4 regions of the Kitasatospora sp. NPDC096204 genome follow, and region 2 is predicted to be linked to each of the others. Evidence: riboswitches for the same ligand, from Rfam matches in the RefSeq annotation. Region 2 holds a riboswitch; each other region holds the start of a gene.
What was found. A riboswitch is a leader RNA that binds a small molecule or an ion and turns the genes downstream of it on or off. The one in region 2 is predicted to bind cyclic di-AMP.
Positions count from the first base shown of each region.

Region 1: another riboswitch for cyclic di-AMP. It lies ahead of ACIQ87_RS12605 (NlpC/P60 family protein); the one in region 2 lies ahead of ACIQ87_RS24285 (transglycosylase family protein).
Region 3: another riboswitch for cyclic di-AMP. It lies ahead of ACIQ87_RS29885 (peptidoglycan DD-metalloendopeptidase family protein); the one in region 2 lies ahead of ACIQ87_RS24285 (transglycosylase family protein).
Region 4: another riboswitch for cyclic di-AMP. It lies ahead of ACIQ87_RS36550 (M23 family metallopeptidase); the one in region 2 lies ahead of ACIQ87_RS24285 (transglycosylase family protein).

Region 1 is NZ_JBIWFT010000009.1:164,456-171,864, reverse strand. It holds gene ACIQ87_RS12615 (NYN domain-containing protein) at 1-758, shown strand, start outside; gene ACIQ87_RS12610 (NlpC/P60 family protein) at 960-1,997, shown strand; cyclic di-AMP (ydaO/yuaA leader) riboswitch at 2,335-2,488, shown strand; gene ACIQ87_RS12605 (NlpC/P60 family protein) at 2,499-3,614, shown strand; gene ACIQ87_RS12600 (NlpC/P60 family protein) at 3,841-4,887, shown strand; gene ACIQ87_RS12595 (hypothetical protein) at 5,067-6,098, shown strand; gene ACIQ87_RS12590 (glycosyltransferase 87 family protein) at 6,111-7,409, opposite strand, start outside.
Region 2 is NZ_JBIWFT010000022.1:138,733-146,141, forward strand. It holds gene ACIQ87_RS24265 (protein kinase) at 1-855, shown strand, start outside; gene ACIQ87_RS24270 (MazG family protein) at 1,577-2,605, shown strand; gene ACIQ87_RS24275 (SDR family NAD(P)-dependent oxidoreductase) at 2,610-3,032, opposite strand; gene ACIQ87_RS24280 (cytochrome P450) at 3,354-4,703, shown strand; cyclic di-AMP (ydaO/yuaA leader) riboswitch at 4,924-5,090, shown strand; gene ACIQ87_RS24285 (transglycosylase family protein) at 5,096-5,989, shown strand; gene eno (phosphopyruvate hydratase) at 6,298-7,409, shown strand, end outside.
Region 3 is NZ_JBIWFT010000033.1:75,261-82,669, forward strand. It holds gene ACIQ87_RS29880 (APC family permease) at 1-520, opposite strand, end outside; gene ACIQ87_RS29885 (peptidoglycan DD-metalloendopeptidase family protein) at 881-1,888, opposite strand; cyclic di-AMP (ydaO/yuaA leader) riboswitch at 1,891-2,028, opposite strand; gene ACIQ87_RS29890 (MFS transporter) at 2,382-3,923, shown strand; gene purB (adenylosuccinate lyase) at 3,931-5,361, opposite strand; gene ACIQ87_RS29900 (HelD family protein) at 5,480-7,409, shown strand, end outside.
Region 4 is NZ_JBIWFT010000053.1:20,702-28,110, forward strand. It holds gene ACIQ87_RS36520 (hypothetical protein) at 1-180, shown strand, start outside; gene ACIQ87_RS36525 (GNAT family N-acetyltransferase) at 177-629, opposite strand; gene ACIQ87_RS36530 (hypothetical protein) at 666-1,412, opposite strand; gene ACIQ87_RS36535 (sensor domain-containing protein) at 1,507-2,247, opposite strand; gene ACIQ87_RS36540 (GNAT family N-acetyltransferase) at 2,361-2,948, opposite strand; gene ACIQ87_RS36545 (hypothetical protein) at 2,991-3,866, shown strand; gene ACIQ87_RS36550 (M23 family metallopeptidase) at 3,927-4,775, opposite strand; cyclic di-AMP (ydaO/yuaA leader) riboswitch at 4,788-4,946, opposite strand; gene ACIQ87_RS36555 (YiaA/YiaB family inner membrane protein) at 5,142-5,432, shown strand; gene ACIQ87_RS36560 (alpha/beta fold hydrolase) at 5,522-6,403, shown strand; gene ACIQ87_RS36565 (TetR/AcrR family transcriptional regulator) at 6,563-7,129, shown strand.

The DNA of each region.
Region 1 (7,409 bases), on a different contig from region 2:
GGGCGCAGGCCGAGACCCGCCGGGTGAGCGGTGAGCTGGAGGCCCTGAAGGCGCAGGCCGCGGCCGAGCGCGGCGCCGCCGAGACCGAGGCGCGCAGGCTCCGGCACCGGCTCTCCGAACTGGAGACCGCGGCCGAGCAGGGCCGCCGGTCGGCCCGCGAGGGGCGCGGCGTCGAGGACATGCGGCTGCGGCTGCTGCTGGACACCGTGCTGCAGTCTGCGCAGGGGCTGCAGCGGGAGCTGGCGCTGCCGGTCTCCCAGATCCGCCCGGCGGACCTGGTGGAGGCGGTGGTGCCGGGGGCGGCCTCGCCGCACGACGTGGCCCGGCGCGGGCTGGCCGAGGACGATCCGGCGCTGCTGGACCAGCTGCTGGCGATCCCCCAGGTGCACCTGGTGGTGGACGGCTACAACGTGACCAAGACCGGCTATCCGGCGCTGCCGCTGGAGCAGCAGCGGATCCGGCTGCTGGGCGGGCTGGCGATGCTGGCCCAGCGCACCCAGGCGGAGGTCACCTGTGTGTTCGACGGGCAGGACCTGGACGTCCCGGTGATCATGGCGCCACCGCGCGGGGTCCGGGTGCGGTTCAGCCGGACCGGGGAGACGGCCGACGAGCTGATCCGCCGTCTGGTGCGGGCCGAGCCGCAGGGCCGTCCGGTGGTGGTGGTGTCCACCGACCGGGAGGTCGCGGAGGGCGTGCGGAAGGCGGGCGCGCGCCCCGTGGCGTCGGTGCTGCTGCTGAACCGGCTGGCCCGGCCCTGACCTCGGCCGATTCCGTGTGATTCCTGGTCAGGGGCGGTGTCGGGGCATGGTGAGGGGGCCGTGGAGTCAGCGTGGGGTGGCCGAGTTCATGCCATCGGGGGAGTGGCACAACGGATAGATCTTCACTAAGGTCTGGCGTCAAACCTATTTTCGGGAATCTCATCCCATCAGGTGAGTCCGATGGAAGAAGGAGCCGGTCCCTTGGCCTCCCACCGCCGTCCCAAGCAGCCGAGCCGCGCACGGATCTCCGTGCTCACCGCTGCCGCTGCGACCGCGGTCGCCCTCTCCGCCCAGGTGGCCGCGCACGCCGCGCCGCAGCCGAACAAGGCGGACGTCAAGGCGCAGATCGACCAGCTCCAGGAGGAGCAGGAGCAGGCGGCGGAGAAGTACAACGGCGCCAAGGAGCGGGCCGACCAGCTGCGCAAGCAGGCCGACCAGCTGCAGGACCAGGTGGCCCGCAGCCAGGAGCAGATGACCCAGCTCCAGGGCGGCCTGGCCGAGGTGGCGGGGGATCAGTACCGCTCCGGCGGCATCGACCCGTCCGTCCAGCTGATGCTCTCCTCCGACCCGTCCGGCTACCTGGAGAAGGCCTCGACCGTCCAGCAGGCCAGCACTAGCCAGGCCGAGGCGCTCAAGGGGCTGCTGGAGCAGCAGCGCCGGCTGGACCAGGAGAAGGCCGAGGCGGCCGCCGTGCTGGCCTCGCTGGACACCACCACCAAGGACCTCAACCAGGCCAAGGCGGACGTCAACACCAAGCTGAAGACCGCCCAGGACCTGCTGAACTCGCTCAGCGCCGCCGACCGCGCCGCGCTGAAGGCCCAGCAGGCGCAGGACGACCGCGCCTCGCGCGGCAGCGAGCGGGTCGACCTCGGCAGCCTGCCGCCGGCCAGCGGCTACGCGGCCGTGGCGATGGCCAAGGCGATGAGCAAGCAGGGCTCGCCGTACGTGTGGGGCGCCACCGGCTCGACCACCTTCGACTGCTCGGGCCTGATGGTCTGGTCGTACGGGCAGGCGGGCGTCTCGCTGCCGCGCACCTCGCAGGAGCAGGGCCACTACGGCACCCGGGTGCCCTCGCTGGACCAGGCCCAGCCGGGAGACCTGGTGATCTACGGCTCCGACATGCACCACGTCGGGATGTACATCGGCAACGGCATGGTGGTCCACGCGCCGCACACCGGTGACGTGGTGAAGGTGATGAAGGCCGACGCGATGCCGATCAACACCATCCGCCGGGTCTGACGGCCCGACACGCCCGCGGGCTCCTCGGGGGCCTGTGAAAAGCGCCACCCTCCCCGTGGGGGTGGCGTTCGGCTTTCCCGCCCTTTCGTGACCACATGCTGAGAACCGATCAGCCTTCTGTGTGCCAGTGGTCACCATCGGTCATTTTCACAAAAGAACTTGGGTAATCTTCTGTCTTTTTTCTGACAAGGATTTGAACGGATCACGGTTCAGTTACTAGGGTCATGCTCCGAACCACCGCACTGTCGATCGCCCAGCCAGGGTGTCGGCGGTGGTTACCGCCGAGTTCGCGAGGCAGCGGGGCAGGTCGAAGCGACTGCCCGACAGGGGAGCCCAGTGTTCGGGGGCGCTGCGGAGCGGAGCCGGGGAACCATGTTCCTCCGGGGTGAATCGGCGCCAGGTCGGCCGGTGAAACGGCCGTGAGGCGTCGTAGGGCATGCTTCCGGCCCGAACCCGTCAGCTCACCCGGTAGGCGGACGTAGGAAGAAGGAGTCCGCCTTCGTGGCGTCCCATCGTCGTCCCAAGCCCGCCGGTCGCGCTCGCGTCTCGATCCTGACGGGTGTCGCCGCGGCGGCCGTCGTCCTCTCCGCGCAGGGTGCCCACGCGGACCCGCAGCCGACCAAGGAACAGGTCAAGGGGCAGGTCGACCAGCTCAACGAGCAGGCCGAGGTCGCGACCGAGAACTACAACGCCGCCCAGGCCAAGCAGCAGGAGCTGGAGAAGCAGGTCTCCGGCCTGCAGGACCAGGTGGCCCGTCAGCAGGCCCAGGTCACCGAGCTCCAGGGCGGCCTCGCCGAGATCGCCGGCGAGCAGTACCGCAACGGGGGCATATCCCCGACCGTCCAGCTGATGTTCTCCTCCAGCCCGGACACCTTCCTCAGCCAGGCCGGCACGCTGAACCAGGCCGGCAGCACCCAGAAGGGGCAGCTGAAGGAACTCCAGGAGCAGCAGCGCAAGCTCGACCAGGACCGCAACGAGGCCCAGGGCAAGCTCGCCGAGCTGGAGTCGACCACCCAGCAGCTGAAGGCCTCCAAGGACGAGGTCCAGGGCAAGCTGAAGGCGGCCCAGGACCTGCTCAACACCCTGACCGAGCAGGACCGTCAGGCGCTGCGCCAGGCCGAGGAGAAGGCCGCGGCCGACGCCAGGGCCAAGGCCGACGCCGCCCAGGCGCAGCAGCAGCAGGCCGACCGCGCCTCGCGCGACAACAGCCGCGGCAACCTGGCGGCCCCCACCACCACCGCTCCGGTGAACGTGGCCGCGGGCAGCTCGCGCGGTGCCGCCGCCCTCTCGTACGCCGCGTCCAAGGTCGGCAGCCCGTACGTCTGGGGCGCCACCGGCCCGGGCTCCTTCGACTGCTCCGGTCTGATGGTCTGGGCGTTCAACCAGGCGGGCGTGTCGCTGCCGCGCACCTCGCAGGCGCAGGCGGGGGCCGGCACCCGGCTCGGTACGGACCTCTCCAAGGCCCAGCCCGGCGACCTGCTGATCTTCTACAGCGACGCCCACCACGTCGGCATCTACGCCGGCAACGGCCAGGTGCTGCACGCCCCCAAGCCGGGTGCGTCGGTGCGCTACGAGGCCGTCACCAACATGCCGCTGACGGGCATCGTGCGGGTCTGATCCCCGCTCGGACGCCTCCGGGCCCGGCCTTCCCCAGGGAAGGCCGGGCCTGCGGCTTTTCCGGCGGGTCGAGCTGATGTCCGATTAGGGGTCGAATATTCGGGTTGGGAGGGGTTTGGACTCGCTTGCCCGGACTCGCTAACGTCTGCCACCGGACTCCCGCTCTACGGCCGCCCGTCCCGGTGCGGCGGCGGGGCCGCGCCGCAGGATTGGAGCCGCTGCCGCCATGCCCGTGCACCGTCGTTCCCAACTGCTCACCCGGGCGCTGGTGCTGACCGCGGCCGCCGCCACCGCGCTGGGCGTGGCCGCCGGAGGCCGCGCCCAGGCCGCGCCGGACAGCCCGGACCCGGGCGACCGTCAGGACGTCAGGACGCAGGTCGAGCAGCTGTACGACGAGGCCGAGCAGGCCTCGGAGAAGGCGAACGCGGCGCAGGAGGCCCAGCGGCGGCTCCAGGGCGAGACCACGATCCTCCAGGGCGAGATCGCCGTCGCCCAGGACCAGCTCAACGAGCTGCGCGGTGACCTGGCGACGGTGGCCGGGGCCGAGTACCGCGGCGGCGGGTTGGCCCAGACCGCCCAGCTGTTCCTCTCGCCCGACCCGGAGGGCTACCTGGTCCGCGCCCGCACCCTGGGCCAGGCCGCCGCGCGCCAGCAGGAGACCCTGCACGAGCTGGTCACCCGCCAGCGCCGGCTCGACCAGCGCCGCTCCGAGGCGGCCGGCAAGCTCGCCGAGCTGGACCAGACCCGCCGCACGCTCGCCGACACCAAGCAGCAGATCCAGCAGCGGCTCGCCAGGGCGCAGAAGCTGCTGAACGGCCTGGGTGCCGCCGAGCGGGCCCGGATGACGGCCCAGGACGCCCGGGAGGCCGAGCAGCGCGCCACCCGGGGCACCGACCGGCTGGACCTCGGCACCGCCCCGCCCGCCTCCGAGCGCGGGGCGGCCGCGCTGGCCGCCGCGGTGCGGATGATCGGCTCCCCGTACGTCTACGGGGCCACCGGACCGCACGCCTTCGACTGCTCCGGTCTGATGTACTACAGCTGGCGGCAGGCCGGAGTGACCCTGCCGCGCACCTCGCAGGCCCAGGCGTACGCCGGGCAGCGGATCAGCCTGTCCGAAGCGCGACCGGGAGACCTGGTGATCTTCTACCGGGACATGCACCACGTCGGCATGTACGCCGGCGGCGGCGTGATCGTGCACGCCCCCCGCCCGGGCGCCAAGGTCCGCTACGAGAGCGTCACCGCCATGCCGGTCTCCGGGGTGGTCCGGCTCTGAACGCCCCGACGCCCGGTTCCGGCGACCCCGCGGACCCCGCCGAGATACCCCGTCCCCGCCGTGCGCTGTCCCGGCGGGGCGCGCTGCTGCTCGCGGCCGGCGGGCTGGCCCAGCTGTCACTGCCCCCGGCCGCCCCGGCGGCGCCGCCCGCGGCGCGCCCGGCGGACCGGCGCGGCGAGGTGGCCGCCGCACTGGCGGAGCGGGCCCGGTCGGCCCCGCCGTGGGCCGGGCTGCCGGTGGCCGAGGCGGCGTACCGCAACCTGGTGCTCGCCGCCTCCGGCGGGCCGGAACGGCTGACCGCGGCCGCCGACCTGACGGTGCGGATCGCCGGGTACGACGAGTACCCGGTGGTGTACCCGCGCCGGATCGAGTTGGTCCCGGCCGGGGACGGCTGGCGGGTGGAGCGCGAGGAGGGTGCGGGCGGACCGCCCGCGCCCTGGGACTTCGGGCCGCCGCGGTCGGCGCCGGGCGAGTACTGCCTGGTGCTCGGGCCGGCCGCCGGCCCCGACCCGGCCGAGCTGGTCGCGGTGGCGGACCGGGCGGTGCCCGCCGTCACCGAGGTGTGGGGCGGCGCCTGGCCGCAGCGGCTGCTGCTGGAGCGGCCCGCCACCGAGGAGCAGTTCGCCCGGCTGCTGGAGGGCGACCCGGACGGCTGGACGGGCATGGCGGCGGTCACCGTGGCCGCCCCCGGCGCGCCCTGGCACACCCCGGCGGACCGGGTGCTGGTCAACCCGGAGGCGTACGGGCGGCTCAGCGACTTCGGTCGCCAGGTGGTGATCACCCACGAGGCCACCCACGTCGCCACCAGGGCCGACACCCGGGCCTGGACCCCGCTGTGGCTCTCCGAGGGCGTCGCCGACTGGACGGCCTACCGCGACTCGGGCCGCGGCCCGCAGCAGATCGCCCCCGAGCTGGCCAGGGACGTCGCCGCCGGGAAACAGCCCGCCGCGCTGCCCGTCGACCGGGACTTCGCCGCCGGGGCGGACGGCATCGCCCAGGCCTACGAGCAGTCCTGGCTGGCCTGCGAGCTGATCGCCCGAACCCACGGGCCGCAGCGGCTGGTCGCCTTCTACCGGGCCGTCGGCGCGGCCGACGGGCAGGGCGAGGACCGGGAGCGCCGGACGGACCGGCTGATGCGCCGCGAGCTGGGCGTCGGGCTGGCGGAGTTCACCCGGCTCTGGCTGGAGCGGGTGGCGGCGCTGAAGGGCTGACGGGCGCCCGGCTCAGCGGTGCTGCCGGGCGGGGGCGCCCGGGTGGTCGATGCCGTCCAGCAGGTCCTGCTCGTAGGCGATGCCGGGGCGCACCGGGTAGCCGGCGGCCGGCAGCGCGGCGGGCTCGCGGTCCAGCACCACGGTGGGCGGCAGCGGCGCCTCGCCGCGGGTGGAGCGCCAGAGCCGGACGCAGGAGAGCACGGCCGCGGCCAGCAGCAGCAGGTTGCGCGCGGCCAGTACGGCGACCGCCGCGGGCTCGCTGGCCAGGACCTGGGTGAACACGGTCGGGAACTCGACCAGGGTGAGCGGGCAGGCGAGCAGGATCAGCAGCGCCACCGGCCGCTGGCTGCTGTTGCGCACGGTCAGGCAGACCGCCGCGACGCCGACCAGCCAGACCAGGTACTGGGGGCTGATCACCCGGCTGGTCACCACGAAGATCAGCAGCGCGCACAGCGCCGCGTCGTACATGGTGGCCGCGCTGCGACGCTTGGAGGTGTAGCGCCACAGCAGCAGCCAGGCGAAGCCCAGCAGGGTGCCGGCCAGCATCACCTTGCTGATCACGCTGACCCACGGCCCGAGCATCTCCGGGGAGCCGTAGTTCATGGTGACCTTGCCGTCCCAGGCACCGGCGAGCCGGGCGAAGTGCAGCGGCAGCGCGCCGAGGGACTCGACCTCGATGCCGCGGTCCTTCTGGAAGGCCAGGAACTCGAAGGCGCCGTTCATCCCGGCCGTCAGCAGGAAGCCGATCGAGACGGCGGTGGCCCCCGCCAGCGTCCAGGAGCGGCGGGTGCGGCGGCCGGAGGGGGTGCCGATCAGGCCGAGCAGCGGCCAGATCTTGACGATGCCGCCCAGGCCCAGCAGCAGTCCGCCCACCGCCGGGCGGCGGATCAGCGCCAGCAGGCCGGCCAGGGCGACCGCGGTGACGATGACGTCGAAGCGGTTGTAGATCATCGGGCCGAGCAGCGGGACGCCCACCACCCACATCCAGGCGCCGGTCAGCGCCCGGCCCCGGCGCAGGCCGGTGCGCACCAGCAGCGCGGCCGCGGCGGCGTCGGCGATCCCGCAGATCACCCAGAACGAGACCAGGTACGACCAGGGCAGCAGGCCCGGCAGCAGGATCACCAGGGCAGCGCCCGGCGGGTACTGCCAGGTCACGTCGTCAAACGGGAAGGTGCCGGTCTGGAGCACGCCGTACCAGGCGTGGTAGATCATCCAGACGTCCGCGGTGACGTCGCCGCCGGGCGCCTTCAGCACGCCCGTCGCCAGCAGCACCAGCAGGGTGCGGGTGGCGACCCAGGTGGCACCGAGCGC
Region 2 (7,409 bases):
GTGCTCGACCTGCTCGCCAAGCAGCCCGCCGACCGCCCCGCCGACGCCTGGACCGTCCACACGCGGCTGCTCCCGCTGCTGCCCCCGGCCGACGGCACCCCGCAGCCCCGCTACACCCCGCTGCCGGACCCGGCCCGCCCCTTCCGGTACCCGCACCAGCCACAGCCGCCGGCCGCGCCGGCCACCCCGGTGCCGCCCGTCCGCTCCGAGCCGCGGCCCTTCCTCATGCCGCCCGCCGCCCCTCCGACACCGCCCCCCGTCCCCGCGGGCCCGGACCTCGGCGCCGAATGCGCCCGGCTCTCCGACCTGGTCGACGCCGGCCGCCACACCGAGGTGCTCGGCCTCGCCGCCCGCCTGCTGCCCCGGGCCGAGGCCGAACTCGGCGACGCCGCGCCCCTGGTGCGCACCATCCGCACCATCTACGCCCGCACCCTCCTGCACGAGGGCCACCCCCAGCAGGCCCTCCCCGAATACCGCCGCCTCGCCGCCACCGCCGACGGCGGCCCGCACGGCCCCCAGGGCCTCGACCACCGCTACCGCGCCGCGATCTGCCTCGACCGGCTCGGCCACGGACCCGAAGCCCTCGCCGAGTACCAGGCCCTCCTCACCACCCACACCGCCCGCCTCGAATCCGGCCTCGACACCGACCCCGAGCGCAGCTACGACCTCCGCGAACGCATCGGCCTCCACCTCGCCGCCACCGGCGACCCCCAGAACGCCTGGCAGTGGCTGCTCCCCCTCCTCCTCGACCGCGAACGCCGCGACGGCCCCCACCACCCCACCGTCCGCCGCCTCCGCCAGACCCTCTCCACCCTCACCCCCACCTCCACCCCCTGGCCCCCGACACCCCGCTGACCCACCCCGCCCCCTGGCCCCGGCACGGGCACCCCTGGCGTGGTGGTGTGGCCCTCCGTCTCGCCCTCGGCGCGTTGGTTCCTGCGCCTCTTCCGGCTGTCACGCCCTGTGTGTGCCGCGGCGGCTGCCGCTGCTGCCGTGCTGGTTCGGGCGCCCTCGGCACGGGCGCCCCGCGCCCGTCCCGGGACGTTGCCCCGGTGCCCCTCCCGGCTGGTACGACGTGTGTGTGCCACGGAGGCTGCCGCTGTGCCGGTTCGGAGCCTTCGGCACGGGCGCACCGCGCCGGCTCCGGGCGTTGGCCCTGCGCCTCTTCTGATCGCCATGAACAGCTCCAGCCCCCTTGGGCCTCCACGTGTCCCAGGCGCTGCCACCCGCCAGCCCGGTCGCCGAACGCGCATGCCACGGCCGCTCTCCACTCCCGACGGAGGGCGCCGCCATCTCGGATCAGGAAGTCGACCGGGCCGACTTTTCGTGCTGGTGGCTTGCGGAGAAGCAGGGCGGCGTCTGGGAGGGGAAGTCGGCGGGCTCGGCTTCGTGTGCGGGTGCGGGCTTGGTCGAGGTGTCGGCCCGGGGTGGGGTGGGGGCCGGAGTGGGAAGCCGGCTGGGCCGACTTCCCGTGTCGCGGCGGGACTGGCCGGCGAGACCGAGGGCGTGGGAAGTCGGCGGGTTCGACGTTCTGCGCTGGTGGGGGCGTGCCCGGGGGCGGAGGTAGGTTCGGGGTGTGACGACGAATGTTCCGGGCGCGAAGTTGATCCTCCTGACCACCACCCACCGGGTGGCTCCCGGGCTGCTGGCGTGGCCGGCGTGGGAGGCGTTGCGGTCGGCGGGGCGGGTGTTGGTGGGGGACGAGGGGCATCCGCAGGTGGCGGCGGTGCGGCAGGCCGGGGTGGGCGTGGAGGTCGTGCCGGCCGGGTCGGCGCCCGCGTTGGCGCGGCTGCTGACCGGGCAGCCGGCCGGGGGCGGGCCGACGGTGTGGCTGGGCAGCCCGGACGGGGATCCGGGGCTGACCGACGCGCTGGCGCGGCTCGCGGTGGAGCGGGCCGGTGAGGTGCCCGAGATCGAGGTGCTGCCCGGTTCGTACGACCTGCCGGGGTCGCGGCTGCTGGACCTGGTGACGGTGATGGACCGGCTGCGCTCCCCGGGCGGTTGCCCCTGGGACGCCGAGCAGACGCACGAGACCCTGGTGAAGTACCTGGTCGAGGAGGCGTACGAGCTGGTCGAGGCGATCGAGGACGGGGAGCGGCAGACGCTGCGCGAGGAGCTGGGCGACGTCCTGTTCCAGGTGTTCTTCCACTCCCGGATCGCCGAGGAGCACCCGACCGACCCGTTCACCGTCGACGACGTGGCCGGGGACATCGTCGAGAAGCTGATGTACCGGCATCCGCACGTGTTCGGGAACGTCGAGGTCGAGGGTGCCACCGAGGCGGAGGCGAACTGGGAGCAGCTGAAGGCGGCCGAGAAGGCGGACCGCGAGTCGGTGCTGGACGGCGTGCCGGCCGGGCTGCCCGCGCTGGCGTACGCGGCGAAGCTGGTGTCCCGGGTGCGCCGGTCCGGGTTCACCGGGATGCCGGACGAGCCGTACGAGCTGCCCGCCGAGCTGACCGCCGACTCGGCGGGCCGACTGCTGCTCGCGGTGGTGCAGCGGGCCCACGACGCCGGGGTGGACGTGGACGCGGCGCTGCGGTCGGCCGCGCGCGGTTACCGGGACGGGGTGCGCGCGGCCGAGGGTCTCGAGCCGGACGGGGAGTAGGCGCTCAGGCCGCCGTGGCGGTGTGCTCCGGGCGCCGCTGCGGCGGGACGAGTTCGCCGATGGCCTCGCCGACGAGGAGGACGAGTTCGGCGAGCCGCTCCAGGTCGAGGTGGTCGGGCAGGTCGGCCAGCGAGATGATCCGCTCGCCGCCCGGGCCGGCGACGGCGAACAGGTCGATCGGCCCGAGGTGCTTCTCGGCGGTGTCCACGAGGGCGGCGACGTCGCTGGGGCGGCGGATGTCGCCGCAGACGCCGACGACGGGGCAGCCCGGCCGGTCGAGTTCGGTGGCGAGGTCCTCGGCGACGCCGACGTACTGGTCGGCGATCAGCATTCCGGCGGCGCCGGCCGCGGAGAACCGGCGGGCGAGGCCCGCGCCCGACCCGCCGTCGAGGACCGCGATGACGACGACTGACCCGCTGACCCGCATGGCCTGCTCCTCCCTGTGGACGACACCGCACCGGCGCCCACGCGTACTGCGGAGGATCGTAGGCACGTCCTGACCCTCCGCGACAGGGATTACCCCTCAGGTGACCAGGCTCACGCCCGCCCCGCGGCCAAGAGTCGGCCAAGAGCTGTCCACGGACCGTCCACGACCCCGCCACGGACGGTCAACGGCCCGGCTACGGCCCGTCCATGAGCCGGCCGTGGCCCGGTCATGCCCCGGTCACGACGCCGCCGCGGAGCGCCGCCCGACGGGCGCGGCCCGCCGGAGGGCGGGTGCGCCCGTCGCACCGGATACGGTCGGTCCATGCCAGCTCAGCCCGACCCCGCCCGGCCCGCCGCCGCGTCCTGCGACACCCCCGCCCCGCAGCTGTTCACCTGGGAGTTCGCCTCCGACCCGTACCCCGCCTACGCCTGGCTGCGCGAGCACGCCCCGGTGCACCGCACCACCCTGCCGAGCGGGGTGGAGGCCTGGCTGGTGACCAGGTACGCGGACGCCCGGCAGGCGCTCGCGGACAGCCGGCTGTCGAAGAACCCGGCGCACCACAGCGAGCAGGCGCACCGCACCGGCCGGGTGGGCATCCCGGGGGAGCGGCAGGCGGACCTGATGACCCACCTGCTGAACATCGACCCGCCGGACCACACCCGGCTGCGCCGCCTGGTGTCGAAGGCGTTCACGCCGCGCCGGGTGGCCGAGTTCGAGCCGCGGGTGCAGCAGCTCACCGACCGGCTGATCGACGGCTTCGCGCAGCGCGGCTCGGCGGACCTGATCCACGAGTTCGCCTTCCCGCTCCCCATCTACGCGATCTGCGACATGCTCGGGGTGCCGGCCGAGGACCAGGACGACTTCCGCGACTGGGCCGGGATGATGATCCGGCACGGCGGCGGCCGGCGCGGCGGCGTGGGGCGGGCGGTGAAGCGGATGCGGGCGTACCTGCTGGAGCTGATCCACCGCAAGCGCGCGGACCTCGGGGACGACCTGATCTCCGGTCTGATCCGGGCCAGTGACCACGGCGAGCACCTGACGGAGAACGAGGCCGCGGCGATGGCCTTCATCCTCCTGTTCGCGGGCTTCGAGACGACCGTGAACCTGATCGGCAACGGCACCTACGCGCTGCTGCGCAACCCGGAGCAGCGCTGGCTGCTGCAGGAGTCGGTGGCGCGCGGGGAGAGCGCGCTGCTGGAGACCGGGATCGAGGAACTCCTGCGCTACGACGGGCCGGTGGAGCTGGCGACCTGGCGGTTCGCGACCCGTCCGCTGACCATCGGCGGGGTGGACATCCCGGTCGGCGACCCGGTGCTGGTGGTGCTGGCCGCGGCGGACCGCGACCCGGCCAGGTTCGCCGCCGAGAACACCCTGGACCTGTCCCGGACGGACAATCCCCACCTGGGCTTCGGGCACGGCATCCACTACTGCATCGGCGCTCCGCTCGCCCGGCTGGAGGGGCGTGCCGCGCTGGCCACGCTGCTTTCCCGGCTGCCCGACCTGCGGCTCGCGCAGAGCCCGGACGACCTGCGCTGGCGCGGTGGCCTGATCATGCGTGGGCTGCGCGAACTACCGGTGGAATTCAGCCCGGAGAGCCGCTCTCCGCACACGCCTCCACAGGCCTCTCCGCACACCCCTCCACAGGCCCCTCGAACGCCTCCGACGTGCTGAGATCACGCTGACGGGACGTCGCCGATCGCCCGCCGACGGGGGTGTGAACACCCATCAATCCGGACATAACACCGCCGTTGGTAGGCGATTGAACACGGGCCGTAATTGTCGTGTGATATCGACGATATGAGCTTGTGATTGTCCTGATGATCTGTCTACTCTCCCTGGAGTTCGCAGCTGCGGACCTCGTGCGCGGAACGCCGAATCCTGCCCGCCGCGCCCGGGAAACCGACCAGACCCTGGGCAGGGGCGGGGGAACCAGGTTTGTTGCCGTCTCCCACGGCTTGGGGTGAAGCCGCCCGAGCGGAATCGTTTCCGCGTACGGCGGCCGGGCCACCTCCCGGTCCGAACCCGACAGCTCACCTCGCAGGCGTGCGGAGAGGGACCTCTTCATGCTGTTCGTTGGAACTGGCCGTCACCGTCGTCGCACCCAGGCCGAGAAGGCCATCGCCGTCGCCGGTGTGGCCGGCGTCGGACTCGCGATGCCGCTCCTCACCGCCACCGGCGCCTCCGCCGCCCCGGCCTCCACCTGGGACGCCGTCGCCCAGTGCGAGAGCGGCGGCAACTGGAGCATCAACACCGGCAACGGCTTCTACGGCGGCCTCCAGTTCACCTCCAGCACCTGGAAGGCGTACGGCGGCACCGCCTACGCGTCGCAGGCCAACCAGGCCAGCAAGGCCCAGCAGATCTCGGTCGCCGAGAAGGTGCTGGCCTCGCAGGGGCCGGGCGCCTGGCCGGTCTGCTCCCAGAAGGCGGGTCTGACCAAGGGTGGCGCCGCGGCCGTGGTCGACACCTCCTCGGACGCCAAGCCGCAGTCCGCCCCCAAGCAGCAGACCCCGAAGCCCGCCGCCAAGCCGGCCGCGCAGCAGCCCGCCGCCCAGAAGCCGGTGCAGAAGCCCGCCGCGCAGCCGGTCCAGCAGGCCGCCCCGCAGCAGCAGGCGCAGCCGCAGACCCCGGGCTTCTCCGGCAAGGCCGGCTGGGACGCCGACGCCAAGGTGTTCTGGTACCAGAACAACGGCGCCTGGTACTGGACCAGCCACCAGAGCGTCTACCAGCAGTACGCCGGCCAGGCCGCCGCCCAGCCGCAGTACGCCCCGCGCGCCGCCCAGCAGGCCCCGCAGGCCGCCGGCCACGACTACACCGTCCGCGCCGGGGACACCTTGTCGACCATCGCCGCCGCCCAGGGCGTGTCCGGCGGCTGGAACGCGCTGTACGAGCAGAACCACGCCACCGTCGGCGGCGACCCGAACCTGATAATGCCCGGCCAGGTGCTGCACCTCGGCTGAGCCCCCGCACCGCCGTCACCCCGGTCACCGCCCCCGCCGTGACCCGGCGTCGGTGCCGCTCCGCCCCGCCGTCCGAAGGGGACCGGTCCTACCGGTCCCCTTCGTCCGCATTCGCCCGCGCCGGTGGGACAAGCTGGGACAAGCAGGTGAACTACCGGTGGGTAGTGGGGCCACACGCTGAGACGGAACCGAGGTGGAGGTGGCCCCGGGAGCCCGGGCGGTTAGGCTCTGGTCGTAACGACTCCGCAATCGTCCTGCTGACAGCACCCACCGTCAGACCGGACCCTGCTTCCGCAAGGAGATGCCTCGTGCCGTCCATCGATGTCGTCGTAGCCCGTGAGATCCTCGATTCGCGCGGCAACCCCACGGTCGAGGTCGAGGTCGGCCTCGACGACGGCAGCACGGGTCGTGCCGCTGTCCCGTCGGGTGCCTCCACCGGCGCCTTCGAGGCGCTGGAGCTGCGCGACGGCGACAAGAACCGCTACTTCGGCAAGGGCGTCGAGAAGGCCGTCCTGGCCGTCATCGAGCAGATCGGCCCGGAGCTGGTCGGCTACGACGCCACCGAGCAGCGCCTGATCGACCAGGCCATGCTGGACCTGGACGCCACCCCGGACAAGTCCTCGCTCGGCGCCAACGCCATCCTGGGCGTCTCGCTGGCCGTCGCGCACGCCGCCTCCGAGGCCAGCGACCTGCCGCTGTTCCGCTACCTGGGCGGCCCGAACGCGCACGTCCTGCCGGTCCCGATGATGAACATCCTCAACGGTGGGTCGCACGCCGACTCCAACGTCGACATCCAGGAGTTCATGATCGCCCCGATCGGTGCGGAGTCCTTCTCCGAGGCCGTCCGCTGGGGCGTCGAGGTCTACCACACGCTCAAGGGCGTGCTGAAGGAGCGCGGCCTGTCCACCGGTCTGGGCGACGAGGGCGGCTTCGCCCCGAACCTGGACTCCAACCGCGAGGCCCTGGACCTCATCGTCGAGGCCATCAAGAAGGCCGGCTACGTGCCCGGCCGTGACGTCGCGCTGGCCCTGGACGTCGCCTCCTCCGAGTTCTACGAGGACGGCGCCTACCACTTCGAGGGCAAGGAGCTCACCGCCGCCGAGCTCATCGAGTACTACGCCGAGCTGGTCGCCGCCTACCCGCTGGTCTCCATCGAGGACCCGCTGGACGAGTCGGACTGGGACGGCTGGAAGGCCATGACCGAGAAGCTGGGCGACAAGGTCCAGCTGGTCGGCGACGACCTGTTCGTCACCAACCCGGCCCGCCTGGCCCGCGGCATCGAGACCGGCACCGCCAACGCGCTGCTGGTGAAGGTGAACCAGATCGGCTCGCTGACCGAGACCCTGGACGCCGTCGAGCTGGCCCAGCGCAACGGCTACCGCTGCATGATGTCGCACCGCTCCGGCGAGACCGAGGACGT
Region 3 (7,409 bases), on a different contig from region 2:
TGGCCGTCAGGTGCAGGTCGAACCAGGCCATCACCCCGATCACCGCCGCACCGGACAGCGCGTACCAGCCCCAGCCCAGCTCCACCCCGAGCTGCGAACGGACCAGCCCACGCAGCGAGTACGCGAAGAAGCCGAGGGCCGAGGCCTCGGTGACGACGTACGCGAGCACCGCCAGCAGGCCCGAGGCCATCCCGACCACCCGGCCCAGCCCGTGCGAGACGTAGCCGTAGAACGCGCCGGCCGCGGTGATGTGCCGGGCCATCGCCACGTAGCCGACCGAGAACACCGTCAGCACCACGGTCGCCACGATGTACGCGGCGGGCGCGCCGACGCCGTTGCCCTGCCCGACGATGATCGGCAGGTTGCCGGTCATCGCGGTGATCGGGGCGGCGGTGGCGAGCGCCATGAACACCACGCCGACCAGACCGACCGAATCGGCCTTCAGCCGGTCGACCCCGTCCTCCCCGGGCCGCTCCCGGCCGGCCGCCCTCCCCGCCACGCCCCCGCTCCGGACCGCCATCCGCCCTCCTCGCCTCCGGACCCGCCCGCCCGGCCGGACCGACCGGGCGCTGACCGTCCGCCAGCATGACGCTCCGCGGCCATCCGGGATTTCCCCGAAGCCCTCCGCTGCACCGGAGTTGACGCCGCGTTCGAGCCATCCGAACGGACCCGGGAACAGCCGGGCGGCGCGGAAACGGCAGTGGCCGGCCCGGCCGTACGAGGAGTCCTCGTACGGCCGGGCCGGCCTGGGCGTGTCCCGCGCCCATGTCCGCCGTGCGGCGATCACCCGGTCGAGCGGTCACCCGACATGACCATCCCGGAGGATCGTTTCGCCCCGCAGCGGCGGTGGTTCCGGAAACCCTCGGAGCTCAGCCGTGGGTCAGAGCGCGACGCCGTGCGCGCGCAGGTAGGCGACCGGGTTGATGTCCGAGCCGTACTCCGAGCCGTTGCGGATCTCGAAGTGCAGGTGCGGGCCGGTCACGTTGCCGGTGGCACCGGAGAGGCCGATCTGCTGGCCGACGGTGACGGTCTGACCGATCCGCACACCGATCGAGGAGAGGTGCGCGTACTCGGCGAAGTGGCCGTCGGCGAGCCTGATCTCGACCTCGTTGCCGTAGGCGCCGCCGTTGCCGGCCTTGACCACGACACCGTTGGCGATGGCGCGCAGCGGGGTGCCGGTGGAGGCGACGAAGTCCTGGCCGGTGTGGTGGCCGGAGGCCCACATCGAGCCGGCCACGCCGTAGGCGGTGCCAAGCCTCGGGCCGGCCAGCGGGGCGACGAAGCCGGAGGTGGCGGCGGCGACCGGAGTGGCGGTCACGGCCTTGGCCGGGGTGGCGACCTGCAGCTGGGTCTGCAGCTGCGCGGACGGCTTGGCGGCCTCGGTCCGCACCTGGACCTGGTCCTGCGCCTTGGCGGCCTGGGTCGCGGGAGCGGCCGGCTCGGCCGGGGCGGCGGGCTTCGCCGGAGCGGAGCCGGCCGACGGCGCGACGGCGTGGCCCGGCAGCGTGAGCTGCTGGCCCGGGAAGATCAGGTTCGGGTCGGCACCGACGACCGAGCGGTTCTGCTCGTACAGCGCGTGCCAGCCGCCCTCGACGTTCTTGACGTCGGCGATCCCGGACAGGGTGTCACCGCTGACGACGCGGTAGCTCTCCTGCGCGGCCTGGGTGGCCGGAGCGGCGGCCGGAATGGCGGCCGGAATGGCGGCCGGAGCGGCCGACTCGGCGGAGGCGGAGGCGGCGGCCTGCGAGACCGGGGCGGCCGGAGTGGTGTGGGCCTGGGCGCTCATCGCGGTGACGAGCGGGAGGGCGAAGGAGACACCGGTGACGGCGGTGGCGATGCCGATGCGGGCGGCGCGGGGCAGGGTGATACGACGAGCCTGAGCAGGCATGGAAGTTTCCTCTCCGACGCCTGCGAGGTGAGCTGTCGGGTTCGGGCTGGAGTTGCCCGGCCGCATGCGCGGCTTCACCCCTAGCCGGTCCTGGACGCCCGCGCCCTGAGGCGCGAACTCCGGTCCGGCGACTTACCTGTGGGTCCCCCGCTCCTGCCGTACAGAGTTCGTTTCGAACCACCGGGCAGCGGCAGGACTCGGCGTTCCACCCGGCGGATCCGTCCGGACTGGCCGGGCGGTCGCTGAACTAAAACCCATCCGTTCGGGTGAAGCAATGTCGATCTTTGAAAGCGCAACCATCCCCCCTCCCCCGGTGACCCTCCGCAGGCCCGGGCCCACGATCCGTACACAATCCATTCACCCCCCGCCACTGATCCACGACCCTGCGCCGAGATCCGCGACGCTGCGCAGCCGCCCGCTCACACCCCGCCCACCGTCAACACACCCACCGGTGACCCTTGTCACGTGCGCCCCGGCGGCGCAGGATTCGCCCGTGGCCACCTCAGAGGCCGGCACCCTGCGCCTGGGCACCGCGCAGGGCCGCTGGGTACTACTGGCGACGGTGCTCGGCTCCAGCATGGCGATGCTCGACGGCACCGTGGTGAACGTCGCCCTGCCCCGGATCGGCGCCGACCTCGGCGCCTCCCTCGCGTCCCTGCAATGGACCCTGAACGCCTATCTGCTCACCCTGGCCGGCCTGATCCTGCTCGGCGGCGCGCTGGGCGACCGCTACGGGCGGCGCAAGGTCTTCCTGATCGGCGTGGTCTGGTTCGCCATCGCCTCCGCGGCCTGCGCCGCCGCACCGAACATCCACGTGCTGATCGCCGCCCGCGCCGTCCAGGGCATCGGCGGGGCGCTGCTCACCCCGGGCTCGCTCGCCATGCTCCAGGCCGTCTTCCACCCTGACGACCGCTCGGCGGCGGTCGGCCTCTGGTCCGGCCTGGGCGGGGTGTCGGCCGCGGTCGGCCCGTTCCTCGGCGGCTGGCTGGTGGACGGCCCCGGCTGGCGCTGGATCTTCCTGCTGAACCTGCCGCTCGCCGCCGCCGTGATCGCCGTCGCCACCCGGTCGGTGCCGGAGAGCCGGGACAAGGACGCCTCCGGCCGCTTCGACGTGCTCGGCGCCGTGCTCGCCGCCCTCGCCCTCGGCGCGATCACCTACGCGCTGACCGCGGCCGGCGAGGGCCTGTCCCCCACCGTCTGGGTCAGCGGGGTGTTGGGAGTGGTGCTCGGCGTCGCCTTCGTGGCCGTCGAGCGCCGCGCGCCCGAACCGATGCTGCCGCTCGGCCTCTTCTCCTCCCGGCTGTTCACCGCGGTGAACCTGGTCACCCTGTGCGTGTACGCGGCGTTCAGCGGCGTCTTCTTCCTGCTGGTGGTACAGCTCCAGATCGTGTCCGGGTTCTCGCCGCTGGCCTCGGGCTTCGCCCTGGTGCCGATCACCGTGCTGATGCTGCTGCTGTCCGCCCGCGCCGGACGCCTCGGCAAGCGGATCGGCCCGCGCATCCCGCTCACCGTCGGCCCGATGCTGTGCGCCGCCGGGGTGCTGCTGATGCTGCGCATCGGCCCGGACTCCTCGTACTGGGTGGACGTGCTGCCCGCCGTCACGGTGATGGGCTGCGGCATGACGCTGCTGGTCGCACCGCTGACGGCGACCGTGCTGGCCGCCGTCGAAGTCCGCCACGCGGGCATCGCCAGCGGGGTCAACAACGCCGCCGCCCGCGCGGCCGGCCTGCTCGCGGTGGCCGCCCTGCCGGCGCTGGCCGGACTGAGCGGCGACGCCTACCGGGTGCCCTCCTCGGTCGATGCCGCCTTCCACACCGCCATGCTGATCTGCGCCGGCCTGCTGGTCGCCGGCGGGCTGATCGCCTCCGCGACCGTACGGGGCAACGTGCTCGCCCCCGACGAGCAGTCGGTGGCCGAGCCGAACTGCGACTGGCCGTGCGGGCCCACCGCCCCGCCGCTCGACCCCGGCCACGTCACCGTGACGCGCGAGGGCCCCGCCACCGGTCCGGCGGCGGGGCCCTCACCCAAGGGCTGACGCTACGTCAGAGGATGTCGCCAGGCGCGTACTTGGCGGCCTCCGGGTAGGCGGCCGCGACGGCCTCCACCTGGCGGACGACCTCGGCGACCTGGGCACCGGCCGCGCCGGTGAAGGACAGCCTGTCGGCCAGCAGCGCGTCCAGGGCGGCCCGGTCCAGCGGGATCCGCTCGTCGGCGGCCAGCCGGTCCAGCAGCTCGTTCTCCCGGGCGCCGGCACGCATCGCCAGCGCGGAGGCGACGGCGTGCTCCTTGATGACCTCGTGCCCGGTCTCCCGGCCGACGCCGGCGCGCACCGCGCCCATCAGCACCTTGGTGGTGGCGAGGAACGGCAGGTAGCGGTCCAGCTCGGCCTCGATCACGGCGGGGAAGGCGCCGAACTCGTCGAGGACGGTCAGGAAGGTCTCCAGCAGACCGTCGAAGGCGAAGAACGCGTCCGGCAGCGCGACCCGGCGCACCACCGAGCAGGAGACGTCGCCCTCGTTCCACTGGTCGCCGGCCAGCTCGCCGGTCATCGAGGCGTAGCCACGCAGGATGACGGCCAGGCCGTTGACGCGCTCGCAGGAGCGGGTGTTCATCTTGTGGGGCATCGCGGAGGAGCCGACCTGGCCCTCCTTGAAGCCCTCCGTCACCAGCTCGTGGCCGGCCATCAGACGGATGGTCTTGGCCAGGCTGGACGGCGCGGCGGCCAGCTGGACGAGGGCGGTGAGCACCTCGAAGTCCAGCGAGCGCGGGTAGACCTGGCCGACGCTGGTCAGCACGTTGTCGAAGCCGAGGTGCCCGGCGACCCGGCGCTCCAGCTCGGCGAGCTTCTCGGTGTCCCCACCGAGGAGGTCCAGCATGTCCTGGGCGGTGCCGACCGGGCCCTTGATCCCGCGCAGCGGGTAACGGGCGATCAGCTCCTCCAGGCGGCGGAAGGCGACCAGCAGCTCGTCGGTGATCGAGGCGAACCGCTTGCCCAGGGTGGTGGCCTGCGCGGCCACGTTGTGCGAGCGGCCGGCCATGACCAGCTCGGAGTGCTGGGCGGACAGCTTGGCCAGGCGCACCAGCACGGCCACCGTGCGGTCCCGCACGTGCTCCAGGGACTGGCGGATCTGGAGCTGCTCGACGTTCTCGGTCAGGTCCCGGGACGTCATGCCCTTGTGGATCTGCTCGTGCCCGGCGAGTTCGCTGAACTCCTCGATGCGGGCCTTCACGTCGTGGCGGGTGATCCGCTCACGGGCGGCGATCGAGCCGAGGTCGACCTGGTCGATCACCCGCTCGTAGTCGGCGACGGCCGTCGCCGGCACCTCGACGCCGAGGTCCTGCTGGGCCTTCAGGACGGCCAGCCACAGGTGGCGCTCGAGGACCACCTTGTGCTCGGGGGACCACAGCTGGGCCAGGGTCGCCGAGGCGTACCGGGAGGCCAGGACATTGGGGATCTGGGGCTTCGCGCTCACGCTTCGCAAGGGTAACAGCCGAGGTCACGCCGGACGTCGGCGGATGGGGTAGGCTGGGTCAATTGAGCGCCCTTCAGATGACACTCCAAAGCCTCCTCACCGCAAGGATATCACATCGATGAGCGAAGCACCAGCGGCCACGGGGAACCCCGGCGAGGCCCTCGCCGTGGCCCTGCGCACCGAGCAGGCCCACCTCACCCGGCTCTACGCCCGGCTGGACGCCGTCCGCGAACGCGCCCGCCGCACCGCCGACGGCGCCCACGACGCGGCCGCGCCCGGCGGCACCCACCAGGCCCGGCTGGAACGCGAGGTGCGCGCCCGCGAGGCCGCCCGCCACGCCGCCCGACTGGACGCGGTCGAGCGCGGCCTGTGCTTCGGCCGGCTCGACGAGCGCGACGGCACCGTCCACTACATCGGCCGCACCGGCCTGACCGACGAGGCGTACGAACCGCTGCTGCTCGACTGGCGGGCCCCGGCCGCCCGCCCCTTCTACACCGCGACCCCCGCCCACCCCGGCCCGGTGGTCCGCCGCCGCCACCTGCACACCCGGGGCCGCACCCTCACCGGACTGGACGACGAGGCGCTCGACCTCGCCGGACTGGACGAGTCCGGCCGGCGCGGCCTGGTCGGCGAGGCCGCCCTGCTCGCCGCCCTCGACCGCGAGCGCACCGGCCGGATGGGCACCGCCGTCGCCACCATCCAGGCCGAGCAGGACCGGGTGATCCGCTCCCCGCTGCCCGGCGCCCTGGTCGTCCAGGGCGGCCCCGGCACCGGCAAGACGCTGGCCGCCCTGCACCGCGCCGCCTACCTGCTGTTCACCCACCGCGCCGCGCTGGAGCGCCGCGGCGTGCTGGTGATCGGCCCCAACCCCGGCTTCCTGCGGTACATCGACGAGGTGCTGCCCGCCCTCGGCGAGACCGAGGTGGTGCTGCGCACCGTCGGCGAACTCCTCCCCGGCGTCACCGCCACCGGCACCGACGCCCCCGCCACCGCCTTCGCCAAGGGCGGCCCCTGGATGGCCGGGGTGCTCCGGCGCGCCCTGGCCGCCCACCAGACGGCCCCCGCCGAGGGCCTGGACCTCGGCGAGGGGCTGAAGGTCTCCGCCCGGGCCTGCGCCGAGGCCCGCGACGCCGCCCGCGGCCTGCGGCTGCCGCACAACCGGGCCCGCGGCTTCTTCCTCGGCACCCTGCTCGACGCCCTCGCCATCGCCCAGGCGCTCACCCTCGGCCGCCCCTACGACGACGAGGAGGCGCACTACGCCCCGCGCGAGTTGTGGGAGCGGGCGGACGTCCGCACCGCCCTCGACCCGCTCTGGCCCCGGCTCACCGCGCAACAGCTGCTCGAACGGCTGCTCACCGACCGGGAGTTGCTCACCTCGGTGACCCCCGAGCACGCGGCCGCCCTGCTCCGCCCGCCCGGCTCCGGCTGGACGGTCGAGGACGTCCCACTGCTCGACGAGGCCGCCGAACTCCTCGGCGCGGCACGGGAATCCGCCGCTGCCGACCAGGATCCGGAGGAACTGGCCTTCGCCCAGGGCGTGTTGACCATCACCGGGCAGACCGGCGACGCCCTGCTGGACTCCGCCGCGCTGGCCGGGCGCTTCCGCGACGACGGCCCGTACCGCTCCACCGCCGAACGCGCCGCCGCCGACCGCACCTGGGCCTACGGCCACGTCGTCGTGGACGAGGCCCAGGAGCTGTCCGCGATGGCCTGGCGCGCCGTGCTGCGGCGCGTCCCGACCAGCTCGCTCACCATCGTCGGCGACCTCGCCCAGACCGGATCCCCCGCCGGCGCCCACAGTTGGGCCGAGATGCTCGACCCGCACCTGCCCGGCCGCTGGCGCGAGGAGCGACTGACCGTCAACTACCGTACGCCGCGACCCTTCATGGCCCTCGCCTCCGCCGTACTGCGCACCGCCGTACCCGGCCACCGGCCGCCCGAGTCCATCCGCCCGGGCACCGAGCGACCCCGCGCCCTCCACGCCCCGGAGGGCGACTTCGCCGCCGCACTCGCCCGGCTGCCCGCCGGCCCCGGCACCCTGGGCGTGA
Region 4 (7,409 bases), on a different contig from region 2:
CTGGTCGACCCGCGGGGCATTCCGTACGGGTCGGACCGCAGCTGGCTGGCGGAGAAGATCCTCTCCCGGCTCCCGGCGGCGGCCGTCCTGCCGGAGCAGCAGCCGGCGGCGCCGGCCGCGCAGGGCGTACCGACGGTGCCGGCCCAGCCTGGCGGGCCGTCCGCCGAGGCGACCTCCTAGGAGCCGACGGCGAAGCGCAGCTCGGGCCGGTCCCAGGTGATCCGCCCCCGGGCCGGGAAGGTGCCGACGCGCTCGGCGCCGACGCGCAGATAGAACTGCTCGGCGGGCGGGTTGGAGACGACCCGTACCTCGGCGATGCCGGTGCTGCGGGCCAGCTCCAGCATGTGCGCGATCAACTCGCGGCCGGTGCCGCGCCCCTGGGCCTCGTCGGCGACGAACATCAGGTCGAGTTCGGCCGGTTCGCGGATCAGGGCGTAGAAGCCGAGCAGTCGGCCGGTGGCCGAGTCGGCGGCGAGGAACACCTCGTGGCGGGCGATGTACTCGGGCGTCACCCGGTAGCCGTCGATCATCGGGGCGTACTCGCCGTGGTAGGCGGAGGACGCCTGGACCAGGTCGGTGAGCAGGTCGGCGTCGGTCTCGTCGGCGCGCCGGATCATGGTCTCGTTCATGCCGGCGAGTATAGGAGCGCACCCCGACACTGACCATTACATGCTCACTCGGAGCGCGGCCCGGCGGCGCCGGTCGGCGGCCCGCAGCACCAGGACCCGGCAGGTGCGGCCGTCCACCGGGCCGGGCAGTCGGCGGACCTCGCTGGCTATCCGGCGCTCGCCGAGCGCGTACCGCAGCCGGTCGAGGTGGCCGCAGCGGCGGCCGTACCCGTCGTTCAGCGGCTGGACCCGGACCTCGCCGTCCGCGGCGGTGACACGGACCAGCTCCACCAGTGCGGCCACCTGGCGTGCCGGGCCGAAGAGTTCGGGATAGGCGAAGAGCAGGTGTCCGCTCAGGGTGAGCGCGAACGAGCCGTCCGCGAAGGGCAGCCGGGGCAGCTCGGCGGCCACGTACCGCTGCGGGTGGGCGGCCGAGTCGGCGGCGAACAGCCGGCGGGCGCGGTCCCAGCTGCGCAGGTAGCGCTCGGACCGGTACGGGCGGGGCGAGGGGTAGAGGTGCGGGCGGGCGGCCATCGCGGCGGCCATCGCCGCCCGGGCGGCCAGGGCGCGGTCCGCGACCACCGGCAGCGGCAATGCGTACGCCGGGTCGACGGCGATCACCCGGCAGCCCAGCTCGCGCGCCTCGGCGGCCAGTCCGGCCGCACCGCCGGGGCAGTCCAGCAGCGGCCCCGGCAGGGCGGCGAGCCGAGCCCGGGTGAGGCCGAACAGGGCGCAGTACTCGTCCAGTGGGCGGGAGGTGACCAGGACGTCCGGGGGCGCGGGGGGAATGCCGGCGGCGGCCACCCGGCCATCCGAACACGCGGCGGCCCCGGCCGCATCCGGAAGCGTCCCGGGTGCGGGCGGGGCCTGGGTGGGGAGCCGGGCGGGGCCTGGGCGGTCAGCGGCCGAGCAGGCCCTGGGCGGCGGCCCGGTTGACGTTGGTCAGGCCGCGGACCAGCTGGGTGGTGAGGAAGACCAGCACCAGCCCGAGGACCGCGAGTCCGGCGATCTGCCACGGCGCCTGGACGTCGTACACGTGCCGGATGCCCTCGTCGTCGGTGAAGTCGAACACCCGGTACCCGTTCCAGGGGGTGTAGGTCGGGAAGACCCAGTGGTACAGCGGGTAGAGCGTCAGGACCCAGCCGAGCACCAGGAACACCAGCGTCACCGCGAAGCTGAACACCGCCCAGGGGAACATCACCACCTGGTACAGCACCGCCTTCCAGCCGGCCCCGTCCGCCAGCCGAGCGGTGACGGCGCCCCAGCCGCCCGGGCGGACCTGGCGCACCGGCTCCGGGCCGGGGACGTCCAGGGCCAGCATGCCGCGCACCCGGGCCCGCTCCAGCCGGCCGAAGCCGCGGGCGAGGCCGGTCAGGGCGCCCAGCACGGGCAGGCCGATGACGGTGACGAAGGTGCCGAGGCCGAGGCAGAACAGGATGATCGACGCGGCGAACCCGGCGATCGCCACCGGCAGGCCGCTGAGCGCGAAGCCGACCTCGCGGTAGTAGTAGGCCGAGAACGGCGCCCGCCACAGGGCCGGCCGCCGCTGCGTCCGGCGGGCCCGGACAGGGCGCGGGTCGTCACCGTAACCGCCCGGGACATCCCGACCCCGGTCCTCCATGCTGCGGCTGCTGCTCATGCTCCCGGCCCCCGGCCCCTCGTACTGTCGGTCGTTCGTCCCGCTGACGAGGTCCAGTCTGGCGGACGGGCCGGCCGGCGGGGATCCGGAGGCCTGGCGGATCCGGGGTGGGGTTAACCCCCCTCCGCCCGGACGGCCGGGCCCGGCCACTCGTCGGCGAGCAGCGAGTAGAGGTACGAGTCGGACCAGACGCCGTCCTCGAACACGTCGTGCCGCAGCCGCCCCTCCAGCCGGAAGCCCAGCCCGGTGAGCACCTTGACGGAGGCCGTGTTGGCCACGGCGACCCGGGCGGCCAGCCGGTGCAGGTCCAGCGGGCCGAAGGCGAGGTCGCAGAGCAGGCCGACGGTCTCGCCCGCGTAGCCGCGGCCCCAGCACCCGCGGGCCAGCACGCACCCGAGCCAGGCGGCACGGTGCCCTTCGAGGGTGAGCGAGGCCTGCCCGATCGGCGTCGCGTCGTCCGGCTCCTCGGCGTCGGCGAGCCTGGTGACGGCGAGCCGGTAGGTGTCCCGCTCCTCGGCCATCGCCTCCTCCAGGTAGAGCTCGACCTGGTCGGCGCAGTCCTCCCGGTCGCTCGGCCCGAAGGGCAGGTACCGGGTGACCTCCGGGTCGCCGAGCAGCGCGTGCAGCGCGTCCACGTCGCCCTCGGTGTGGTGGTACTCGCGGACGGCCAGTCGCGGGCCGGTGAGTCGTACGGGGACCATGGCTGCCGACCCTATCCCCGCCCGGCGGCTACCGTTCGGACTATGAACGACGAAGACCTGCGGCTCGCCCCGCGCACCAAGGCCGCCGACCTGCTCGCCTGGGCGGCCGAGCAGGGCCGCGCGCCGGTGGCCGAGGGGCCGCTGCGCGCGGTGCTGGCGCTGCTGGAGCTGGGCGAGGGCAGGATGCACGACGGCTGGCCCGAACTGACCTCCGACGCGGTGGAGCACCTGCTCCACGAGCGGCTCCACCTGTACGTCCAACCCGCGCCCGAGGAGGACCCGCTCGCCTACGGCGACGCCGTCCGGCTGCTGGTCGACCACCAGCGGGCGGCCCGCCGGCTGAACGCCAAGCGCCAGGAGCGGCTGCACGAGGAGGCCGAGTGGCAGGGAGAGGTCGCGACCGGGCTGCTGCGCCGCGCCGACCTGGTGACCTGGCCCCGGCTGTACGCGCTGCTGCTGCACGCGCACGGGGCGGACGTCACGGACCCGGAGGCGGTGCGGGAGTGGCTGGCCGGCTTCGGGGAGTTCGCCGAGGAGGAGCGGCTGGCGGCGTTCGAGGCGCTGGCGTCGGCCGGCTGGCTGGACGAGCCGGACGAGCGGGGCTGGGGCCCGGCCCGGGTGCTGTCGGTGGGCATGGCCACGGACGGCGCGCGTCGGCTGCTGGAGCAGGGCCTGATGCGGCGCAGCTACCGCAACCTGGCGCGGCTGACCGCGCTGGGCCGGCCGATGCCGGACGAGCTGGCCGGGGACTTCGGGAGGTTCGAGGAGGCGGCGGTGGACGCGGCGCTCGACCTGTTCGGCGCCTGGACGGTGCCGGGGCTGCCGCGGCTGCTGGTGACGGAGTTCCCGGAGCTGGCGCCGGAGCCGGGCCCGGAGGAGATCGACGCGTACCTGGCGCAGCTGCCCGTCGAGGAGTGAGACGCGGCGCGGGAGGCCCCCGGCCCGGGGGCCTCCCGCGGGTGCGTCGGTGCGCGTGCGTCAGGGGTTGAGGCCGCGCTGCTGGAGCCAGGGCTCCGGGTCGACCGGGGCGCCGCCGCCGGGGCGGACCTCCATGTGCAGGTGGGGGCCGGTGACGTTGCCGGTCGCGCCGACCTTGCCGATCTGCTGGCCGGAGGCGACCTTGCCGGAGCCCTTGGTGATCGAGGAGAGGTGGCAGTACCAGATCTCGGTGCCGTCGGGCAGGGTCTCGACGATCCGGTAGCCGTACGAGCCGGCCCAGCCGGCCGAGGTGATGGTGCCCTGGCCGAGCGCGTAGACGGGGGTGCCGGTGTCGGCGGCGAAGTCCAGGCCGGTGTGCAGGTTGGCCCAGTAGCGGGCGCTCTGGCCGTAGTGGGCGGAGAGCCGGTAGTCGTTCACCGGGAGGGTGAGGGCGGCGGCCTTGGCCCGCTCGGCCTCCTCGGCGGCGCGCTTGGCCTCGGCCTCCTTGGCGGCGGCCTTGGCCTCCGCCTCCTGGGCGGCCTGCACCCGGGCGGTCTCCTCGGCGGCGGTGCGCTGGCTGTCGGCCTGGTGCTGGATGCGGGCGGCGAGCGCGAGGCCGGGGTCGGCGGCGAGGGCGACCGGGGTCTCGTCCGGGACCTCGACGGCGGGGGCGGCGGCCGGGGTCGCCGAGGCGAAGCCGGTGGCGCCCAGCGTGGCGGCGACGGCGGTGACGCCGAGCAGCGGGGAGGCCCCGCGGGTCTGACGCGGCATCCGGTGGCGGTTGGTGTCGGCCTCCGCGGCGAATGCCTCCGGGCCGAAGGCCTCGGGGCCGTCCGTGCCGGGGTGGTCGAGGAGCTGGGTACCGGCTGCGGGGCCGGCCGGGTGTGCCGGGGTGTGCGTCGACGCCACGGAGGCGCGCTCCTTTCCTTCCTTCGCGCCTACCGGGTTAGCTGACGGGTTCGGAGCAGGAAGGTCTCCTACGGCCGGGCCGGAGCCCCGCCGATTCACCCCAAGGAACGTGGTTCCCCGGCTCCCTGACCTGCCCGGAGGCGGGTCTGCGGGATTAGGCGACGGCGCACGGTGCCGTCTGGGTACGGCGTTGACGACCGCGCTGCGTTATCAAACGTTAATCCTAGGAGGCTCTGATTCCAAGCCATCCGTTTCGGGCCGCCCGATGGCAGGTGAACGGACGTCAACGAACGGCCCCTCACGCACGGCCCCATCTGAGTACCCCTACTCATGTGCGGCCCGGCCGGACGGCCGCATCCTGACGCCATGAGCGCACCGATGCAGACCCGCACCACGGCCGCGTACCACATCCAGGCCGTCCTCTCCTTCGCCCTGTCGGGCATCGCCCTCGCCGCCGGGATCGCCTACCTGCCGGTCGGCGGGTGGACCAGGGCCTTCCTGGGGATCGGGCTCCTCTACACCGTCACCTCCGCGTTCACGCTGGCGAAAGTGGTCCGGGACCGGCAGGAGTCCAACGAGATGGTCACCCGGGTGGACCAGGCCCGGCTGGAGAAGCTGCTCAGCGAGCACGACCCGTTCAAGGTGGAAGGGGCCTGACCACACCCGCCCGACCGCACCCGCCCGACCGCACCCCCTTCCCCCGGCCCGCAGACCGCTTGACGGCTAAGGCTATTAGCCTTAGCTTTATGGCTATCGGCAGTACCGCCGATGCCCCGCACCGGCGGCCCGAGGAGGACCCCGTGAACGGCACCATCACCCCGAGCACCCAGTACCTGACCGTCCCCGGCGGCCGGATCGCCTTCGACGACACCCGGCAGGGCAACGGCACCCCCGTCGTCCTGCTCCCGGGCATGCTCGACAGCCGGGCCGCGTACCGGCACCTGCGCCCGCTGCTGGTCGCCGCCGGCCACCGGGTCGTCACCATGGACCTGCGGGGCTTCGGCGAATCCTCGATCGGCTGGGACGACTACGGCCCGGCCGCCATCGCCGGCGACGTCCTCGCCCTGCTGGACCACCTCGGCATCGAGCGCGCCGTCCTCGCCGGCAACTCCTACACCGGGGCGACGGTCGTGAAGGCCGCCGGGGACGCGCCCGAGCGGGTCGCCGGGATCGTCCTGATCGACGCCTTCGTCGAGAGCCCGCCGCCGAACGCCCTGATGCGCGGCGTCATGGCCCTCATGGGCACCGCCCTCGTCCACTGGCCGGCCTCCTGGGGCTTCTACCTGCGCCGGATGGCCTTCCCCGGCGCCAAGCCCGCCGACTTCGACGCGTACGTGGGCGGGCTGGTCGCCGCGCTGCGCACCCCGGGACGGAAGACCGCCACCCGCGGCTACGTCCACGGCGACTCGGCGCCGGTCGGCTGGACGGCCGCGGTGCGGTGCCCGGCACTGGTGGTCATGGGCGGCAAGGACCCCGACTTCCCGAAGCCGGAGCTCGTCGCCGACCGGCAGGCCGCCGCGCTCGGCGCGCGGAAGGCGATGATCGAGGGGTCCGGGCACTACCCGATGGCCGACAACCCGGCGGCCACCGCGGACGCCCTGCTGCCGTTCCTCGCCGAGCTCGGCTGAGCGGCGCCCCCGGCCCCACCCGGCCCCGTCCGGCCCCGTCCGGCCCCGCCCGGCCCCGCCCGACCCCGCCCGACCCCGCCCGACCCACCGACGTCACCGGCACCCGCCCGACAGCGCCCGACGTCACCCGACTTCGACCCGTACGGAGAGCCCGAGCCCATGCCCCGCGTAGGACTGACCCCCGACCAGGTCGTCGACCACGCCCTCGCCCTCATCGACGAGCAGGGCGCCGAGGCCCTCACCCTGGCCTCCGTCGCCGCCCGGGCCGGGGTCGCCACCCCCTCGCTGTACAAGCACGTCAGCGGCGGCCTCGCCGAACTGCGGCGGCTGATCGCCGTCCGGGTCACCGGGGAGCTGGCCGACCGGCTGGCCGAGGCGGCCGTCGGACGCAGCGGGGACGACGCCGTCGCCGCCGTGCTGCGCGCCTACCACGCGTACGCCACCGAGCACCCGCACCGCTACAACGCCCTCCCCCAGGCCCCGCAGCCCGACGACGACCTGGCCCGCGCGGCCGCCCGGCTCGTCGGCGTGATCGTCGCCGTCCTGCGGGAGTACGGCCTCGACGGCTCCGAGGCGATCCACGCCGCCCGCACCGTCCGCTCCCTCGCCCACGGCTTCGCCTCGCTCACCACCGCCGGCGCCTTCCAGCTCGCCGAGGACCTCACCACCACCCACGACCGCCTCATCGCCACCCTCACCACCGGGCTGCGCGCCTGGCCCGCGTAGCGGAACGGCGCCGGAGCGGAACGGCACCGGAGCGGACCGGCGCCGGTGTTCCCGCACCCGGCCGCTCCCCTTCCGAACACCGTGCGCACAGACCCCACACACCGTGGAACGCGATCCGGCCACCCGGCTCGATTCCGACGCCGTCCGCCGGTGCCGGTCAGGCAGGTCGGGCCGCTCGTCAGGCGGTGGGGTCGGGGTCGAACGAGTGCCGATTGCCGCCGAATTGACTCGATATTGACGAGATCCGGTCACTTGGCGAGATCCGTTCACACCTTCGTAG